Regions from separate parts of the Sphaerisporangium flaviroseum genome, predicted to be linked through region 2. Evidence: riboswitches for the same ligand, from Rfam matches in the RefSeq annotation. Region 2 holds a riboswitch; the other holds the start of a gene.
What was found. Region 2 has a riboswitch for glycine ahead of gcvP (aminomethyl-transferring glycine dehydrogenase). Riboswitches for the same ligand answer to the same signal wherever they lie in the genome.

Region 1: it holds a riboswitch for glycine, as region 2 does, so the genes downstream of both, gcvT (glycine cleavage system aminomethyltransferase GcvT) here and gcvP (aminomethyl-transferring glycine dehydrogenase) in region 2, are expected to answer to the same signal.

What each region holds. Positions count from the first base shown of each region.
Region 1 covers NZ_BAAAZR010000038.1:67,680-71,861, reverse strand. Annotated here, with positions in the region: gene ABD810_RS32380 (L-serine ammonia-lyase) at 1-177, opposite strand, end outside; gene gcvH (glycine cleavage system protein GcvH) at 384-773, opposite strand; gene gcvT (glycine cleavage system aminomethyltransferase GcvT) at 770-1,861, opposite strand; glycine riboswitch at 1,895-1,995, opposite strand; glycine riboswitch at 1,996-2,093, opposite strand; gene ABD810_RS32365 (gamma-glutamyl-gamma-aminobutyrate hydrolase family protein) at 2,112-2,843, opposite strand; gene ABD810_RS32360 (3-oxoacyl-ACP reductase) at 2,847-3,611, opposite strand; gene ABD810_RS32355 (aldehyde dehydrogenase family protein) at 3,661-4,182, opposite strand, start outside.
Region 2 covers NZ_BAAAZR010000063.1:135,284-139,465, reverse strand. Annotated here, with positions in the region: gene ABD810_RS39870 (bifunctional nuclease family protein) at 1-418, shown strand, start outside; gene ABD810_RS39865 (MerR family transcriptional regulator) at 565-1,188, shown strand; glycine riboswitch at 1,355-1,480, shown strand; gene gcvP (aminomethyl-transferring glycine dehydrogenase) at 1,652-4,182, shown strand, end outside.

The DNA.
Region 1 (4,182 bases), on a different contig from region 2:
CTTGCCGGTCAGCCCGAGCGAGCCGTAGAGGATGACCTCGACCCGGGCGGTCTTCTCCAGTAACCCGTCGTGGTCAAGTCCTCGGGCGAACTTGTGCGCCGCCGCCATCGGGCCGCCCGTGTGGGAGCTCGACGGCCCAATGCCGATCTTGAACAGATCGAAGACGCTGATCGCCATTGATCTCCGCCCTTCGGAACGGGTTGTGCTCGGAATGCTCCGGCGAGCACAGGTGGCACGCCGCGACCACCGGGTTCGGCCGAGGTGACGGTGGTACCTCGGCCGAGCCCGAAGGCCAGGTGATCGGTCGTCGAGGCGCCGGCCATGGGAGGGGTGGATCCCTGCGTGGCCGGTCCTCGGGATGAGGGACGGGGTATCGGGGACCGTCAGGACTCGGCGGAGGTGACGGTGGCGTACTGCTCGTGGGTGAGGAGCTCCTCAGGGGTGCCCTCGATGCGCACACGGAACAACCAGCCCTCGCCGTACGGGTCGGAGTTGACCAGCGAGGGGTCGTCCACGACGGTCTGGTTGACCTCGACGACCTCACCGGTGACCGGGGCGTAGATGTCACTGACGGACTTGGTGGACTCGACCTCCCCGATGGCGTCCCCGGACTCGATGGTCGCACCCGTCTCGGGCAACTGAACGTAGACCACGTCACCCAGCGCGTCAGCGGCGTACGCCGTGATGCCCACGGTCACGGTGAGGCCGTCGTCGAGACCGGCCACCCACTCGTGCTCCTTGGTGTAGCTGAGCTCCTCGGGAATGCTGCTCACATGCTCCTCCGGTAAAAAGGCAGGTCAACCACGTCGACCGGTTCATGGCTACCACGGATGTCGACCGCGAGCCCTTCGGACACGTTGGTGTCCACATAGGCCATCGCGATCGGCTTGCCGAGGGACTGGGAAGGCGCGCCGCTGGTGACCTCTCCAACGACGGTGCCGTCGGTCCGCGACACCACGGGGTAGCCGTGGCGCGGTACTCGGCGACCCCGCGCGACCAGGCCGGTCAGGCGCCGGCGCGGGGGGACGTCCTTCAGCGGCGCGAGGGCCGCGCGGCCGACGAAGTCGCCCGGCTTGTCGAACTTCACGACGCGGCCGAGGCCGGCGTCGAAGGGGGTCAGCCCGGCGTTCAGCTCGTTGCCGTAAAGCGGCATTCCCGCTTCCAGGCGCAGCGTGTCGCGGGCGGACAGCCCGGCGGGACGCAGGCCGTACGCGTCGCCAGCCTTGGTGAGCTCCTGCCACAGCGGCACGGCGTCCTCGGCGGCGACGAACAGCTCGAAGCCGTCCTCGCCGGTGTATCCGGTGCGCGCGATCAGGGCCTCGGACCCGGCGACGGTGGCGGGCAGTCCCGCGTAGTACTTCAGGCCGGCCAGATCGGCGTCGGTGAGCGAGCCGACGATCTCCTGGGCGCGCGGCCCCTGGACGGCGATCAGGGCGTAGCGGTCGGACCGGTCGTCGACCTCGGCATCGAAACCGCCGGCCCGCGCGGTGAGCTCGGCGGCCACCCGCTCGTAGTTGGAGGCGTTGGCCACGACGAGGAACTCCTCGTCGCCCAGGCGATAGACGATCAGGTCGTCGAGCACGCCGCCGTCCTCGGCGCAGATCATGGTGTAGCGGGCGCGGCCGGGTTCCAGCGCCGACAGGTGGCCGACCAGCGCGTGGTCGAGCGACTCACCTGCCTGCCGGCCGGTGACGAAGATCTCGCCCATGTGGGAGAGGTCGAACAGCCCGGCGGCCATGCGCACCGCGTTGTGCTCGGCGGACTCGCTGCCGTAACGCAAGGGCATGAGCCAGCCGGCGAAGTCGGTGAGCGTCGCGCCGAGGCTCTCGTGCACCTCGCGGAGCGGTGTGGGTCGGGACATGATGCGCACCTCAGACAGGGTTGGATGAGAGCATCCTCCCCCTCTGTCATCGGTGCCTGAGAGTTTCGCCCGGGATTTACCGGACTTTCACCTTCGGCGAGGCCCGCGTAGGGGGCCTGCTTTCCAGAGATCACCTGGCCCGCGCGGTCCTTTGCCTTGTGAGGTTCGCGGGGAGGACTTGCTCCTTCAGGGGTCCTGACCGGATGTCAGGACGCTCTCCCGCACGGGATCATCGGTGTTCCCGCCCACCTTACCAATGACGGCCGCTCGTCGCGGCGGTGACCAACGCCTCGAACAGGTGGCCCTCCTGGCCCGCCTCGGGGTGCCACTGGACGGCGAGCGCGAAGGGATGATCCCGGAGCTCCACCGCCTCCACGGTGCCGTCGTCCGAGGTCGCGGACACTGTGAGCCCTTCGCCCAGGCGGTCGGTGGCCTGGTGGTGGTAGTGGGCGGCGCCGACCTTCTCGGCCCCCAGCACGTCCGCGATCATGCTGCCGGTCGCCAGTCGTACGGGCAGGTGGCCGAACTCGCCGGGGGCGGGGGAGTGGCCGCCGTGGCCCACCACGTCGGGCAGGTGCTGGTGGAGGCTGCCGCCGAGGGAGACGTTCAGGACCTGAAGGCCCCGGCAGATCCCCAGGAACGGGGTGCCCGCCTTCAGTGCCGCCTCGACCAGCCCAAACTCCGCCTCATCACGAAATTTCCGGACGTATCCGGTTTGTTGGTGCGGCTGCTCGCCGTATCTGCCGGGATCGACGTCGCCCCCGCCCGCCACGATCAGGCCGTCGAGCCGCCCCACCAGCGAGGAGGGATCTCCCGCCGGGGGCAGGATGACCGGCTGGCCACCCGCCCTGACGACGTGCTCGATGTAGGTGTACGGCAGCAGCGCGGCCGGCATCCGCCACACGGTGAAGGCGGCGGGCTCCACGTAGCAGGTGATGCCGATGACGGGTCGCGCGCCAGAGCCGGCGGCCGGAGGTGGCATGGGCTACACCGGGGTCACGTAGGCGCCGGAGATGCCGCCGTCGACCAGGAACTCGGCACCGGTGATGAAGCTCGCGTCGTCCGAGGCGAGGAACGCGACGGCGGCGGCGATCTCGGTGGCCTCGGCGAACCGGCCGACCGGGATGTGGACGAGGCGCCGCTGGGCCCGCTCGGGGTCCTTGGCGAACAACTCCTGCAGCAGGGGGGTGTTGACCGGCCCCGGGCAGAGCGCGTTGACGCGGATGCCCTCGCGGGCGAACTGCACCCCGAGCTCGCGTGACATGGCGAGCACCCCGCCCTTGGAGGCGGTGTAGGAGATCTGGGAGGTCGCCGAGCCCATCACCGCCACGAAGGAGGCGGTGTTGATGATGGACCCCTTGCCCTGGCGCCGCATGTAAGGGATGGCGTGCTTGCAGCAGAGGTACACACTGGTCAGGTTGACGTCCTGAACTCGTCGCCACGCCTCGATGCCGGTGGACAGGATCGAGTCGTCGTCGGGAGGCGAGATGCCGGCGTTGTTGAAGGCGATGTCCACGCTGCCGTAGGTCTCGAACGCCGTCTCGAACATGTGGCTGACGTCTTCCTCGCTGGTGACGTCGGTGCGGACGAACAGGCCCCCGACCTCGTCCGCCGCCTTGGCGCCACCCACCTCGTCGAGGTCGGCGCACACGACCTTGGCGCCCTCCTCGGCGAAGCGGCGTGCCGTGGCGAGGCCGATGCCGCCCGCCGCCCCCGTGATGACGGCGACGCGGTCCCGCAGACGTTGCATAGTGACGAACTCCCTGGTGCCTTGGTGAGGTGAGCGGAGCCCAGCGGGCTCAGTGGGCGATGAAGACGTTCTTGGTCTCGGTGAAGGCGGCCAGGGCGTCGGGGCCGAGCTCCCTGCCCAGCCCAGACTGCTTGAAGCCGCCGAAGGGCGTCCAGTACCTCACGGACGAGTGGGAGTTGACCGAGAGGTTGCCCGCCTCGATCGCGCGGGCCACGCGCAGTGCCCGTCCCACGTCCCGCGTCCAGATCGACCCTGAAAGGCCATATTTGGTGTTGTTGGCGATCTGGATGGCCTCGGCCTCGTCCTCGAAGGCGACCACGCTGACCACGGGGCCGAAGATCTCCTCGGTGAACGCGCGGTCGTCCAGCGAGTCGTGGGTCAGCACGGTCGGCGGGAACCAGAAGCCCTTGCCGGACGGGCAGGTCCCCTGGAAGCGCGGCGTGCCGGTGACGAACGACGACACCCGCTCGCGCTGCTCGGCGCTGATCAGCGGCCCCATGTCGGTGCCGGGGTCGCTCGGGTCGCCGACGGTCAGCCCTTCGACGGCCGCGCCCAGCCGGTCGAGGAACGC
Region 2 (4,182 bases):
CATCGTCCTGCTCAAGGAGGCGAAGGGTGAGCGTTATCTGCCGATCTGGATTGGGATGACCGAGGCCACGGCCATTGCTCTGGCACAGGCCGAGGAGCCGCCTCCCCGGCCGCTCACTCACGACTTGTTCAAAGACGTGGTGGAGGCCCTCGGCGTGCGGCTGCAGACGGTGAACATCGTGGCGCTGCGTGACGGCATCTTCTTCGCCGACCTGGTGTTCTCCAACGGGGTCGAGGTGAGCGCCCGCCCGTCCGACTCGATCGCGCTGGCCCTTCGCACGGGGGCCAGCATCTTCGCCAGTGAGGATGTGGTACGCGAGGCCGGCGTCATCATCCCCGACGACCAGGAGGACGAGGTGGAGAAGTTCCGCGAGTTCCTCGACACGATCACACCGGAGGACTTCGGTCGTGCGGGTTAGCCATATCGGGCATTTACGCTTCACGACGCGCCGGGCGGGATCGTTGACTGCGGATCGCGCCAGTCCTACGGTGCAAGGGAAACCACGGTTGTAATTCACGAACCCCCAGATCAGACCGTGGGATGAGAGAAAGCCGGAGGTCCGCAGTGGCGGTCAGCAGCGGCGAGGGAAAGACGGCCGGCCAGCATGATCCGGCCCAGCGCCAGTCGGCGCGGGAGCGCGCGGGTGAGCAGGGCCTGTTGTTCGACGAGCGGCCGGCGTCGCTGCCCGCCGACGTCGGATACCGCGGCCCGACGGCGTGCTCGGCGGCCGGCATCACGTACCGGCAGCTCGACTACTGGGCTCGCACCCAGCTCGTCGAGCCGTCGGTGCGGGCGGCGCAGGGCTCGGGATCCCAGCGGCTCTACAGCTTCCGCGACATCCTCGTGCTCAAGGTGGTCAAGCGGCTGCTCGACACCGGGGTGTCGCTGCAGCAGATACGCACCGCGGTGCAGCACCTGCGCGAGCGCGGGGTCAACGACCTGGCACAGATCACGCTGATGAGCGACGGCGTGAGCGTCTACGAGTGCACCTCGGCCGACGAGGTGATCGATCTGCTCGAGGGCGGCCAGGGCGTGTTCGGCATCGCTCTCGGCGGTGTGTGGCGTGAGGTCGAGGGATCCCTCGCGGAGCTGCCGGGGGAACGCGTGGAGCCGGCCGACAGTGACTCCATGGAGGAGCACCCGGGTGACGAGCTGGCTCGGCGCAGGAAGGCCCGCAAGACGGGGTGACCCCGTCGTCTTCCCGGGGCGGGGATGGGTTCCGCGGCATTTCATAGTCCGCAGGAACGGGGCGGGATCGCGGCAAAATTGCAGCTCAGGGGTAAAGACCGTCAAATCCGGCTGATAGGGGTAACCCCTTACCGGGGTCGGGACGGTACGATTGGGCCAAGGCTTACGACCCTGTGCGGGAGAGTCCCAGGCACGAACCGGCTCCGCGTTCCATGTGGGTGCCGGCGCGCACCCGGGCGCCGAAGGAGCAACCTCCCCGGAATCTCTCAGGCTCACGTACCGCACGGGTGAGGCGACTCTGGAAAGTAGACATGTCCGCCAGGCGTGTCTCACCGACGGTGCAAATCCTCTATATGGGGATGAAGCTCTCAGGTCGCGATGAGGATGTCGCGCTGACAGAGGGGGAGACCCGGCATACGCGCGCGTCCAGCGCCCGGTCTCTATTCCCCTTCAGGAGGGCTCCATGACCGATCGGTCACCGCTTCGCGACCTTTCCGCACCGCCCTTCGCCACCCGGCACATCGGACCGGCGGACGCCGACCAGGCGCGCATGCTGGAGGCCGTGGGCTACGAGTCGGTCGCCGACCTGATCGCCCTGGCGGTACCGGAGGTGATCCGGGCGGAGGGCCCGCTCGACCTTCCCGAGGCGGCGAGCGAGACCGAGGCAATCGCCGAGCTACGCGAGCTCGCCTCCCGCAACGAGGTGCTGACCTCGATGATCGGCCTGGGCTACCACGACACGATCACCCCCGCGGTCATCCGCCGCAACCTGCTGGAGAACCCCGGCTGGTACACCGCCTACACCCCCTACCAGCCGGAGATCTCGCAGGGACGCCTCGAGGCCCTCCTGAACTTCCAGACCGTCGTGAGCGACCTTGCCGGGCTCGACGTCGCCGGCGCCTCGCTGCTGGACGAGGCCACCGCCGCGGCCGAGGCCATGACGCTGGCCCGCCGCGCCGGCCGTGCCAAGACCCCGGTGTTCGTCGTGGACGCCGACACGCTTCCCCAGACCAAGGCGGTGCTCGCCACCCGCGCCGAGCCGCTCGGCATCGAACTCGTCGAGGCCGACCTCGGCGGCGGGCTGCCCGACGGCGAGCTGTTCGGCGTGCTGGTGCAGTACCCCGGCGCGAGCGGCGAGATCAAGGACTTCCGCGCGGTCGCCGACCAGGCCCACGAGCGCGGCGCGCTGGTGGTCGCCGCCGCCGACCTCCTCGCCCTGACGCTGGTCGAGGCTCCCGGGTCCATGGGCGCCGACATCGCCGTCGGCTCCTCCCAGCGCTTCGGCGTGCCCTTCGGGTTCGGCGGCCCGCACGCCGCGTACATGGCGGTCCGCGAAGGGCTCCAGCGGCAGATGCCCGGCCGCCTGGTGGGGGTGTCGCAGGACGCCGACGGCCGCCCCGCCTACCGGCTGGCCCTGCAGACCCGCGAGCAGCACATCCGCCGCGAGAAGGCCACCAGCAACATCTGCACCGCACAGGTGCTGCTCGCCGTCATCGCCGGAATGTACGCCGTCTACCACGGTCCCGAAGGCCTCAAGCGGATCGCCCAGCGCACGCACCGCCACGCCGCCGTGCTCGCCGCGGGCCTGCGCGGCGCCGGGGTCGAGGTGGTGCACGACGACTTCTTCGACACCGTCCTCGTCCGCGTCCCCGGACGGGCGGCCGACGTCGTCGCGGCGGCCCGTGGCAAGGGCGTGAACCTGCGGCTCGCCGACGCCGACCACGTGGGTGTCACCTGCGACGAGAAGACCAACGCCGACCACCTGACGGCCGTCTGGGAGGCGTTCGGCCTCACCGAGATCGTGCTGGACGACCTGGACACCGCCACCTCCGACGCGCTGCCCGCCGGGTTGCTGCGCACCACCGCCTTCCTCACCCACCCGGTGTTCCACTCCTACCGGTCCGAGACCGCGATGCTGCGCTATCTGCGCAGGCTCCAGGACAAGGACATCGCGCTCGACCGGTCGATGATCCCGCTGGGCTCCTGCACGATGAAGCTCAACGCCACGACCGAGATGGAGCCGATCACCTGGCCCGAGCTCGCCGGGATCCACCCCTACGCCCCGGTCGACCAGGTCCAGGGCTACCTGAAGCTGATCAAGGACCTCGAGGGCTGGCTGGCCGAGGTGACCGGCTACGACGCCGTCTCGCTGCAGCCCAACGCGGGCTCGCAGGGCGAGTTCGCCGGGCTGCTCGCCATCCGCGCCTACCACCGGGCCAACGGCCAGAACGAGCGCGACGTCTGCCTCATCCCCTCCTCGGCCCACGGCACCAACGCCGCCAGCGCCGTCATGGCCGGTATGCGCGTCGTCGTGGTGGCCTGCGACGACGAGGGCAACGTCAACGTCGGCGACCTCAGCGACAAGATCGAGAAGCACCGTGACCGGCTGGCGGCCATCATGGTCACCTACCCCTCCACCCACGGCGTGTTCGAGGAGACCATCACCGCGATCTGCGACCAGGTCCACGAGGCCGGGGGCCAGGTGTACGTCGACGGGGCCAACCTCAACGCCCTCGTCGGGCTGGCCAAGCCGGGGAGTTTCGGAGCGGACGTCTCCCACCTCAACCTGCACAAGACGTTCTGCATCCCGCACGGCGGCGGCGGCCCCGGCGTCGGCCCGGTCGCGGTCCGCTCGCACCTGGCGCCCTACCTGCCCGGGCACCCCCTGGAGGACGGCCCGGTGGGCCCGGTCGCGGCCGCGCCTTTCGGGTCGGCGGGCATCCTGCCGATCTCCTGGGCCTACGTCAGGATGATGGGCGCCGACGGCCTGAAGGCGGCCACCGAGCAGGCGATCCTGTCGGCCAACTACCTGGCCAGGCGGCTCGCCCCGCACTATCCCGTGCTCTACACCGGCCGCGAGGGCCTGGTGGCCCACGAGTGCATCGTCGACCTGCGCCAGATCACCAAGGAGACCGGCGTCACGGTCGACGACGTCGCCAAGCGCCTGGTCGACTACGGCTTCCACGCGCCCACCATGTCGTTCCCGGTGGCGGG